DNA from 2 places in the Xanthomonas sp. NCPPB 3582 genome. Region 1 is predicted to be linked to the other one. Evidence: predicted binding sites of a transcription regulator. Region 1 holds the regulator's gene; the other holds the start of a gene.
What was found. The regulator FliA, encoded in region 1, starts transcription of late flagellar genes. The targets are predictions, from matches to a motif close to TAAAGTTTNNCNNNCNNNGGCCGATAA.
Positions count from the first base shown of each region.

Region 2: the regulator FliA is predicted to act here: its motif matches at 2,242-2,268, upstream of ACCQ05_RS07465 (STAS domain-containing protein).

Region 1 covers NZ_CM192968.1:2,754,868-2,760,740, forward strand. The annotation lists gene flhF (flagellar biosynthesis GTPase FlhF) at 300-1,982, shown strand; gene ACCQ05_RS11650 (MinD/ParA family protein) at 1,969-2,853, shown strand; gene ACCQ05_RS11655 (RNA polymerase sigma factor FliA) at 2,850-3,617, shown strand; gene cheY (chemotaxis response regulator CheY) at 3,642-4,034, shown strand; gene ACCQ05_RS11665 (protein phosphatase CheZ) at 4,034-4,660, shown strand; gene ACCQ05_RS11670 (chemotaxis protein CheA) at 4,663-5,873, shown strand, end outside.
Region 2 covers NZ_CM192968.1:1,758,558-1,764,430, reverse strand. The annotation lists gene ACCQ05_RS07480 (imm11 family protein) at 124-780, opposite strand; partial or broken gene ACCQ05_RS07475 (hypothetical protein) at 878-1,723, opposite strand; gene ACCQ05_RS07470 (hypothetical protein) at 1,701-1,886, shown strand; gene ACCQ05_RS07465 (STAS domain-containing protein) at 2,378-2,707, shown strand; gene ACCQ05_RS07460 (chemotaxis protein CheA) at 2,727-4,730, shown strand; gene ACCQ05_RS07455 (methyl-accepting chemotaxis protein) at 4,822-5,873, shown strand, end outside.

The DNA.
Region 1 (5,873 bases):
GCAGCAGTGCCAAAAATCCCAATTGGCACCTGCACTTAACGCTGCACATCCGGCACAGCATTTGCTTCCAGCTGTCTCCGCGCGCTCCCACGCCCTCTCGCCAGAAACCCGGCACTGCAGGTTTTGGCACACCGCATGCATTAGCTCTGGCGAGACCGCAGCTAGCACCACCGCTGCGGGGCGGATGGCAGGACTTGGAACTACCCACGGGACAGGCAACTCATGACGCTGGCAACACACCCACATTCAACCCGCACCCGCCCGGCGTCCGGCGGGTCCCGTTCCTGGAGGCAACTGGCATGAAGATCAAACGCTTTGTCGCCCCGGATATGCGCACCGCGTTCCGCATGGTGCGTGAGGAACACGGCCCGGATGCCGTGATCCTGTCCAACCGTCGTACCGCCGAAGGCATCGAGATCGTCGCCGCCAGCAACTACGACGAAGAGCTGGTGCAGCGCGCCCTGGAAACCGCCCGCGAAACCCCGGCCGCCGCCGCGCCGGTGCAGCAGGCTCCCGTGCAGCAGGCCCCGGCGCAAGTCGCTACCCGTCCCGCCGCGCCGGTCCACGCCCCGCTGAAGCCGGCTGCCGAGACCGGTATGAGCCACCGCCAGCGCGTGGCCAGCGCCGCCGAAGACATGATCGCCGCCATGGCCCTGCGCCAGCCGGCCAGCGTGCCACGCCAGGCCCCGGTCGCCACCCCGATCCGCAGCGCCGCGCCGATGCCGGCCGTGCAGGAACTGGCCGCGCCGGTCGTGCAGCGCCAGGAACACGCGCTGTCGGCGGTGCCGGAGCAACTGTTCGCCGACTTTTTGACCACCGCCCCGGTGCAGCGCCCGGCCGTGCAGGCCGCCCCGACCCCGGCCCCGGTCGTGGCCGCCACGGTTGCCGCCCCCGCCCCCGCCTACGCCGCCCAGGACCAGGACGACGACACCTTCGACGACGAAGCCGACTTCGATCTGGACGACGCGCTGCCGCAGATCCTGCCGCCGGCCGCGCTGCCGCCGATCGTGGTCGCCCCGCCCGCCCCCGCTGCCCTGGCCGCGGTGCCGGCCGCCGCCGCGCCGATCCCGCAGAACGACGAAGAACTCAAGCAGCTGCGCGGCGAACTGGCGCTGATGCGGCAGATGATCGAGCGCGAAATGAACCGCCTCACCGACGAGCGCCTGCGCGGCTCCCCGGTGCGTGCGCAGGCGCTGGAACTGATGGACGACTATGGCTTCGACGCCGGCCTGACCCGCGACGTCGCCATGCAGATCCCGGCCGATACCGAATTGCACCGCGGCCGCGGGCTGATGCTGGGCCTGCTGTCCAAGCGCCTGCCGGTGGCCCCGGTCGACCCGCTGGAACGCGGCGGCGTGATCGCCCTGGTCGGCCCGACCGGTGCCGGCAAGACCACCACCATCGCCAAGCTGGCCCAGCGCTTCGCCGCCCAGCACGCCCCGCGCGACGTGGCCCTGGTCACCACCGACACCCTGCGCGTCGGCGGCCGCGAGCAGCTGCACAGCTACGGCCGCCAGCTCGGCATCGCGGTGCACGAGGCCGACAGCGCCGAAAGCCTGCTCGAACTGCTGGACCGCCTGCGCGACTACAAGCTGGTGCTGATCGACACCGCCGGCATGGGCCAGCGCGACCGCGCCCTGGCCGCCCAGCTGAACTGGCTGCGCGCCGCCCAGCAGGTCACCTCGCTGCTGGTGCTGCCCGCCAACTCGCATTTCGCCGACCTCGACGAGGTCGTGCGCCGCTTCGCCCACGCCAAGCCCCAAGGCGTGGTGCTGACCAAACTCGACGAGACCGGCCGCTTCGGCAGCGCCTTGTCGGTGGTGGTCGATCACCAGATGCCCATCACCTGGGTGACTGACGGACAGCGGGTCCCCGACGACCTGCACCGCGCCAATGCCGCCAGTCTCGTTCTTCGTCTTGAAGATTTGCGGCGCGCTGCCGATAAGCCCTGTACTCCGGAGCACAACCATGCAGTCGCGTGAATACGCCAAGCTGACCAACGCCTTCCCCCTGTCGGCGACCCGTCCCGAGCCCCTGGGCCCGGTGCGCACCATTGCCGTGACCGGTGGCAAGGGCGGCGTGGGCAAGACCAACATCTCCGCCAACCTGGCCGTAGCGCTTGCCGACATGGGCAAACGCACGCTGCTGCTGGACGCCGACCTTGGCCTGGCCAACCTGGACGTGGTCTTGGGGCTCTCGCCCAAGTACACCCTGGCCGACCTGATCGCCGGCCGCTGCACGCTCGATGAAGTGATCATCGAAGGCCCCGGCGGCGTGCTGGTGGTGCCGGCCGCCTCCGGTCGCCGCCACATGGCAGAACTGGCCCCGGCCCAGCACATCGGCCTGGTCAACGTGTTCTCCGAACTGGAACGCGACCTGGATGTGATGGTCATCGACACCGCCGCCGGCATCACCGACAGCGTGCTGACCTTCTGCCAGGCCGCCCAGGACACCGTGGTGGTGGTCTGCGACGAGCCGGCCTCGATCACCGACGCCTACGCGCTGATCAAGGTGCTCTCGCGCGAACGCGGCGTGGACCGCCTGCAGATCATCGCCAACATGGTGCGCGACCCCAACGAGGGCCGCCTGCTGTACGACAAGCTCTCGCGCGTCTGCGAGAAGTTCCTCGGCGACGTGTCGCTGAACTACCTCGGCCACGTGCCGCAGGACGACTGGCTGCGCCTGTCGGTGCAGCGTCAGCAACCCGTCATCAAGGCCTACCCCGCCAGTCCGTCGGCGCAGGCCATCGCAGAAATCGCGCGCCGTACCTCGCGCTGGCAGGCCCCCACCGTGCCGCGCGGCAACGTCGAGTTCTTTGTCGAACGCATCATTCAACGGGGAGTGGCCGCATGAGCACCGCCACCGCAACGACCGCTAGCGCGCAATACCGCGCCGTGCAACGCAACAACGCCAACGACGTGGTGACCCAGCACGCCGATCTGGTGCGCCGCATCGCCCACCATCTGGCCGCCCGCCTGCCGGCGAGCGTGGAAGTGGACGACCTGATCCAGGCCGGCATGATCGGCCTGATCGAGGCCTCGCGCAGCTACGACTCCGAACAGGGCGCCTCGTTCGAGACCTATGCCTCGATCCGTATCCGCGGCTCGATGATCGACGAGATCCGCCGTGGCGACTGGGTGCCGCGCTCGGTGCACCGCCGCGCCCGCGACGCCGCTGCTGCAGTGCGCAAGATCGAGCAGAACACCGGCCGTGCCGCCGCCGCCACCGAAGTGGCCGCCGCGATGGAAATGCCGCTGCCGGAGTATCTGCGCCTGATGGAAGATGCCGCGCGCGGCCAGGTGCTGAGCCTGGAATCGCGCATCGAAGATCACGGCGAGCTGGACACCACCGCCAAGGGCGGGCCCAATCCGCAGCAGATGATGGAGCGTGGCGAATTCGGCCGCGAGCTGGGCAAGGCCATCGGCCAGTTGCCCGAGCGCGAGCAGCTGGTGCTGTCGCTGTACTACGAACAGGAATTGAACCTGAAGGAAATCGGCGCCGTGCTCGGTGTCAGCGAATCGCGCGTGTGCCAGATCCATGGCCAGGCCGTGGTGCGTCTGCGCGGCCGCCTCAAGGTATTCGAACTGGCCGATGCCGGTGTCGAAAATGACGATTGATTTTTTTCGTGTTAGGAGCTTGATGTGAACAAGAACATGCGGATCCTGATCGTGGACGACTTCTCGACGATGCGACGTATCGTCAAGAATCTGTTGGCGGATCTTGGCTTCACCAATACCGCAGAGGCCGAAGACGGCAACAGCGCGCTGGCTGCGCTGCGCGCGGGCCCGTTCGACTTCGTGGTGACGGACTGGAACATGCCCGGCATGACCGGCATCGACCTGCTGCGCAACATCCGCGCCGACGCCAAGCTCAAGCACCTGCCGGTGATGATGGTCACCGCCGAAGCCAAGCGCGAGCAGATCATCGAAGCCGCGCAGTGCGGCGTGAACGGCTACATCATCAAGCCGTTCACCGCCCAGACGCTGGAAGAGAAGCTGGGCAAGGTGTTCGAACGTCTGGCGGCGACCGCCTGATGAACGCCACCGTGGAAGCCGATGCCGAACGTGCCGCGTTGATCGAGCGCCTGCAAAGCGCGCTCGATGCACTGGAAAGCGGTGACCAGATCGCCTGGCGTCGCGAGGTCGATCACCTCGCCGCGCTGCGCACACGCCCGATGATGCAGAGCCTGAGCCGGCTCGCCCGCGAACTCGGACAGGCCCTGGGCGAATTGCCCACCTTGCCCGAAGAAGCCGGCGAACTGGACGATGCCTGCTCGCGCCTGGACCACGTGGTGGAAATGACCGAAAAGGCCAGCCATCGCACGCTGGACCTGGTCGAGGAATGCCGCGTGCTGGCCAACCAGCTGCGCGACGGTGGCCTGAATCAGGACCAGGGCGCGCTGATGGACAAGATGCGCCATAACCTCACCGAGCTGTCGCTGGCGCAGAGCTACCAGGACCTGAGCGGCCAGATCATCCGCCGCGTGGCCGGGATCGTGCGCCGCGTGCATGAGGGCTTCGGTGCACTCGGCCTGCCGCCGAAGAATCCCGAGCCGAAGAAAGACGACGGCGGTCTTGCCGGTCCTGCAGTCAAGGGCCTGGACCGTCACGCGGTGTCGCAGGACGACGCCGACGACCTGCTGTCCGGATTGGGGTTGTAACCATGAGTGCTGTTCCAGACGATATTGCTGCCGATTTCATCGTCGAGGCCCAGGAGATCCTGGACCGCCTCGGCGAACAGCTGGTGTCGCTGGAACAGGCGCCAGACGAAGCCGACCAGCTCAACGCGGTGTTCCGCGGCTTCCACACCCTCAAGGGCGGCGCCGGCTTCCTGGCGATCAAGCCGATGGTGGAGCTGTGCCACGCCGCCGAGGAAACCCTGGGCATGGCGCGCTCCGGCCAGGCGGTGCTGCAAGCGCATCACTTCGATGCCGCGCAGCAGTCGCTGGATTATCTGCAGGCCATGCTGGACGCGATGGGCTCGGGCGAACCCGTGCCGCACGCACCGGCCACGCTGATTGCGCAGTTCGATGCCAAGAGCGGCCCGCCAGCGGTCAAGGCGGCGCCCAAGGCCGCTGCCGCTCCGGCACACGATGACGCCCACGCACCCGCAGCGCCCGGCGCCAAGGCCGGCCCCAAGGCGGCCGCCAAGGCCGGTGCCGAAGCCGAACAGACCGTGCGCGTGGACACCAAGCGCCTGGATGCCATCGTCAACCTGATTGGCGAACTGGTGCTCTCGCGCAACCGCCTCAAGACCTTGCGCACCCGCCTGCGCGACGAAGAACTCGACCGCGCGGTGAGCACGCTGGACATCGCCACCGCCCGCCTGCAGACCGCGGTCATGCGCACCCGCATGCAGCCGGTGAGCAAGGTCTTCGCGCGCTTCCCCAAGGTGGCCCGCGACGTTGCGCGCACCCTGTCCAAGGAAGTGGAGCTGGAACTGATCGGCGCCGAAACCGAGCTCGATCGTAATCTGGTCGAAGCCCTGGCCGACCCGTTGGTGCACCTGGTGCGCAACGCCATCGACCACGGCATCGAATCGCCGGCCCTGCGCGAAGCCACCGGCAAGCCTCGTAGCGGCCATGTGCGCCTGTCCGCGCAGCAGGAAGGCGACTACGTCAGTATCGAAATCCAGGACGACGGCGCCGGCATCGACCCCGAGCGCCTGCGCGAGATCGCCCGCGGCAAGGGCCTGATCGACGCCGAGGCCGCCGCCCGCCTGAGCACCGACGAGTGCCTGCACCTGATCTTCATGCCGGGCTTCTCGACCAAGGCCGAAGTCACCGATATCTCCGGCCGCGGCGTCGGCATGGACGTGGTGCAGTCGCGCATCCGCGAACTCAGCGGCCAGATCCAGATCCAGTCCGAGCTGGG
Region 2 (5,873 bases), 1.0 Mb from region 1:
TCGACCAATTTATTAAGAAGCCGATTTCTGAGAAAAGTACTATTTTCAATAATGTGGTGACTTTGAAGGATGACGTTACCGGAGGGCATCTGCTTTTACTCCAAAATCCATGCAGAGAAATCTTTATCCGTAATTTGCAGCGTCGATTAGCTGAACGCCACGCCTCTTGGATGATCTGCCGAACCCCTCGGAAACCAGGGTGTTGCGCAAGAAACGATCGCAAAAGGCGTCGGCTGTATGCGGTGTTCTGAAGACATGCGCGGCCCCGATCACGTCTTTCCTAAATGCCAACTCAGCCCCCCCCACAAGGCTGTAGTACTTGCCATTTGGATACCCGGTCAGCACCTTTACCGTGGATGCTTCCTCGTCGATGGCGTCGATAATCCGCACCACTTCGCAAAGATAGTGCGGTGCCCCGGGCGTGCCGTCTTCCAATCGGAAGTCGCATAGCGCGAAGGCAAAGCCCTCCGGGTCAGCAGCTTCAAGAACCTGCTTCAGCGGCTCGGAGACCAGCCAGTAGTCCGTCAAACCACTCTCCAGATCATCGGGCATATCACCGATGCGGCTGTCGTAGCGCAGGCGCGGGGTCTCTTTCAATGCGGCCAGCCCCGCATCCTCTCCCGGCAGGCTTTCAGCAATGGAAAATGGCACCGCATCTGGGTTCTCAAGCTTCAAACCAGGGCCGCGACCGCCCCCCCCGATATCGGACCTGAGAATGTAGAACTCGCCCTTCCTGGGTGCATTCGGATTTATCGCTTGCGCTTGATTTGACTGGTTCATGGGTGTTCTCCGATCGACCCTGCATATAAGCAAAATGCTATATCCGCTTTTATCAAGCGGGCGCCGCCAGCATACGCGATTTGTATGTTCTGACATCGCGCTGCAGATGGGCGACCGGGCTGTCGGCGCCATACTGACCGCCGGGGCCGCGCTGCAGCTGCATGGCGCCATCGCCTGCGAGTCCTTCCGCCTCGCGGGTGCGCTGTGTCGCCAGTTCGATTGCTTCGCGCCACTGCGGCTGCAACTCGGTGCCTACGATGCGGTAGCGATACAGCGTCTGCTCGCGCTGCACGTCCTGCGGCGACGGCGGCGACTGCCTGATGGCGGCAATTGCCTGGGCCTGCTCGGCAAGCGCCGGCTGCAGCATGGCGCGCGTGGTCTCCAGTTCCAGCACCCGGTTGCCATCGGGCGGAGCGCCGTGGCTGGTCCACTGGCCCTCCATGTTCCGGTAGTAGCGCTGGCCGTCCGAGGCGGTCAGCGCATCCGGATCGGGCAACGCTTGCTGCACGGCTGGCGACATCGGCAACCCATCGGCCGCCCAACCGCTGCGGTGGCAGGCCAGTTCATAACGCGCGGCGATCGCCCCTGGGCTGTTGGCGATGTTGCGAGCGATGGTGGCCTGCGCCTGCGCCTCCAGTTCCGCCGCGCGAGGCGGCAATGCTGTCTCCTGCACGTAGCTGCCGCGCTCGTTGGCACCGGAGATCGCGGTCTTGACCAGGCGATGCCATTGTCCGTCTGCCGGGTCGCGCCGCCAGTCGGCGTTGCTCAGGCTCGGGCGGTCGGTGGCGTTGGCCGGCTGGCGATACGGATCAACGGGCGCAGGCGCATCTTTGAGAGCGAGTGCGGCGGCGGCATTGGTGGCCTGGTAATTGAGTTCGCGCGCCTTTTTGTAGCTGGCGACGATGGGCGTGGCGGTGGGATTGTCCAAGCCATCGGCAGTGGTGGCAGTATCCGTGGTGTTCGAAGTGGCCGTGACGATCCAGAAACTGCCGAAGATCTACGCAATGGATGGCCAGGAAAAACTGCGCATCAAGTTGCCGCTGCCCGAGGGTGCGGACCGCTTCAATGCCGCACACTGCCTGCTGGCGGCATTGGTATCCGGCTGAGGCACATCATTGCGCCGCGCCGTGGCGCAATGAGATCAGGCTCAAGCGCGGTGATGAGCGCAGGCAGCGCAGTGCCTGCTCGCAGCTATCGCTGCGCTTGCTTGCGCAGGTTTGAGGATCTCCATGCCGCCAACGACTGCGGTGATGCGCGATGGACCGCATCACTCGCGTCCGCCGCGGCAGATGCATCCTCTGCGGCAGCGCACTTCGTGAGCCCGAGCCCGGCTCTTGCAGGCACTTTTGTCCCCGGGACTGTCCAGGACATCCGGCCCCTGAGCCCGTCTGCGACAAACCTGAGCAGTTAATTCCCATGCAGTGACAGGTTTCGCATTTCCGTCATCGCGCTGAATTTGACCTAAATATTCCGGCCGGGCGCCGATACCTGCATAGACCGGCATGCCCGGCGTGCGCACCCCGCCCACGCCGATCACGCCACAGCGACCTTCCCCGCGTCATCGCGCACGCTGCGCACCGCATCGCTCGAGGCACCCATGACCACCCTATCGTCCGATTTCCCCGCGCCGTTGACGCTTGCCCTCGAGGGCGAGATGACGATCCGTCGCGCCGCCGAACTTAAGCCACTGCTGCAACCGGCACTGGCGCATCCGGGTGGATTGCATCTGGACCTGGGCGCAGTCAGCGAGATCGACACCACCGGCCTGCAGTTGCTTCTGGCCACCAAGCAGGCGATCCAGGCCGATGGACGGCCGTTCTCGCTCACCGATTCCAGCCGCGCGGTGGTCGATGTGATCGAACTGCTCGGCCTGCTCGAAGCCTTGTATCCGCATGCGGTCGCAAGTCTCGACGCACGACTTCACTAACGGACCCGGTGACGCGCGCATGGACATGAATCAGCTGATGCAGACGTTCCTGGCCGAAAGCCGGGATCTGCTCGAAGACATGGAACGCCACCTGCTCGAAGCCGAGCGCGGCGAGTCTTCGCCGGATGCGGTCAACGCGATCTTTCGCGCCGCGCATACCATCAAGGGCTCGGGCGGCCTGTTCGATCTGCCGCAGCTGGTGGGCTTCACCCATGTGGTGGAAAGCGTGCTGGATCTGGTGCGCGACGAAGCGCTGAAGCTGAGTTCGGAACTGATCGCGCTGCTGCTGGTGTGCTGCGACCACATTCACGCATTGGTGGAAACCGCGGCCGACCCCAGCCATGCCGATCCGGCCGCGCTCGCCGCCGAAGCCGAACCGCTCTTGGCGCAGTTGCAGACCTACCTGCAAGGCAGCGGCTGTGGCGTCACCGCAGCCCCTGCGCAACACGCCACGCCGGAAAAACAGAGCGGCTACTGGCGCATCGGCCTGACGCTGTTTGCCGATGCGCTGCGCTTCGGCAACTCGCCGCTCAAGCTGATCCGCAATCTGCGCAGCCTGGGTTCGGTGGAATCGATCAGCACCGACTACAGCCAGCTGCCCACCTTCGAAGAGCTCGATCCGGAGGCCAACTATCTCGGCTTCCAGATCCTGCTGCGCAGCGATGCCGATCGCGCCGCCATCGACGACGTGTTCGAGTTCGTGCGGGACGATTGCGCGCTGGAGATCGCCGCCGTGCCGGCACCGAATGATGTGGCAGCCGTGGTGGCCAGCGCGCCGGTGACGGCTGCACCGGCCAGCGCACTCGCCGCGGTGCCGGCCGCCACGCCGCCGCGCGCGGCAGCCGACGGCGGCGCACGCGGCGGCGCCGATGCGCGTTCCATTCGCGTCGATGCCGACAAGCTTGATCGCATGATCGACCTGGTCGGCGAACTCATCATTGCCGTGGCCAGCACCAACGCCAATGCGCAGCGCAGCGGCGATGCGCAGTTGCTGGAATCGGCCTCGATCCTGGCCGGGCTGGTGGAAGAGGTGCGCGAAAGCGCGCTGCAACTGCGCATGGTCAAGATCGGCGGCACCTTCAGCCGCTTCCAGCGCGTGGTGCACGACGTGGCACGCGAGCTGGGCAAGGACATCGCACTGGTAGTGGCCGGCGAAGACACCGAACTGGACAAGTCGGTGGTGGAAAAGATCGGCGACCCGCTCACCCATCTGGTGCGCAATGCGATGGACCACGGCATCGAACCGGCCGAGGTGCGCGTGGCGCGCGGCAAGCCGGCACGCGGCACCGTGGGCCTGAACGCCTATCACGACTCCGGCAGCATCGTCATCCAGATCACCGACGACGGTGGCGGACTGAATCGCGACAAGATCCTGGCCAAGGCGCTGGAACGCGGCCTGGTCGAACCCGGCCGCCAGCTCAGCGACCGCGAAGTGTTCGCGATGATCTTCGAGCCGGGTTTTTCCACCGCCGAAAAGGTCACCAACCTGTCCGGCCGCGGCGTCGGCATGGATGTGGTCAAGCGCAACATCACTGCGCTGCGCGGCACGGTGGACATCGACAGCACCGCCGGGCTGGGCACCACCATTTCGGTACGCCTGCCGTTGACCCTGGCCATCATCAATGGCTTCCAGGTCGGCGTGGGCAAGTCGGTGTTCGTGGTACCGCTGGATGTGGTGGAAGAGTGCGTGGAGTTCACGCCCGACTATGCCAGCGACTACATCGACCTGCGCGGCCGGGTGCTGCCGTATGTGCGCCTGCGCGAGTTGTTCGCGCTCGGCGGCAAGACGCCGGCACGCGAGAGCATCGTGGTGATCCGCCAGGGCACGCAGCGTTTCGGCCTGGTCGTGGATACCCTGCTGGGCGAATGGCAGACGGTGATCAAGCCGCTGTCCAAGGTGTTCGCCCAGGTCAAGGGCATCAGCGGCTCGAGCATCCTGGGCAGCGGCGATGTCGCGCTGATCCTGGACGTGCCCAGCCTGGTCCAGCAATTGCATCCGCCGCAGGACACGCTGGCCGCCTGAGCGCCCGCGTCATCCCTGCATATCGCCGGCGTCGTCGTTCGCCAATCGCATCGTTCGTTTCGTTGTTCCCTGACCCCAGGAAGCTACCGCCATGTCACACCGTCTTCCGATCGCTACGCAGTTGTGGTTCACCGCCGCGCTTGCCGTCGCCCTGCCCATCCTGGTCATCGTCGCCGGTTTCGCGCTGACGCTATCGCACGCCGCCCTGCTGGCCGCCAGCGTGGTCGCCGCGTTGATCAGCGCCGCCCTGCTGGCCTGGGCCATCAGCCGCGCCGGCGCTTCGCTGGAGTTGGCGACCACGACCCTGGACGCCTTCTCCCGCGGCAATTTCGATGTCGCCCTGCCGCAGGTGGGCGAGCAACAGGCCAGCGATGTCCTGCGCGGACTGCGCAAGGTGCAGAGCGGGATCCGCCACGTCAACGACGAGATCAACCGTGTATCGCGCGAACACGACGCCGGCGACATCGATGCGCGTATCGACGTGGCACGCTTCGATGGCGATTTCCGCACCATGGGCGATGGCATCAACCGCATGGTGGCCAGCCACATCGCGGTCAAGAAGCAGGCCATGGCCTGCGTGGCCGAATTCGGCCGCGGCAACTTCGCCGCCGAACTGGAGCGGCTGCCGGGCAAGAAGGCCTTCATCAACGAGATCGTCGACCAGATCCGCGGCAACCTCACCGGCATGGTCGCCGAGGTCAACCGCATGTCGGCCGAACACGATGCCGGCGATATCGACGTGGTCATCGACACCCAGCGCTTCACCGGCGATTTCCGCCGCATGGCCGAAGGCATCAATGCCATGGTGGCCGGCCACATCGCGGTGAAGAAGCAGGCCATCGCCTGCGTGGGCGAGTTCGGCCGCGGCAATTTCACCGCGCAGCTGCCGCTGCTGCCGGGCAAGAAGCGCTTCATCAACGACACGATCGAACAGGTACGCGGCAATCTCACCGGGCTGATCGCCGAGATCAACCACATGTCGGCCGAACACGAGGCCGGCGACATCGACGTGGTCATCGACACCGCCCGCTTCGATGGGGACTTCCGCAGCATGGCGGTCGGCATCAACCAGATGGTGGGTGCACATATCGCGGTGAAGAAACTGGCCATGGGCGTGATGGCCGAATTCGGCCGCGGCAACTT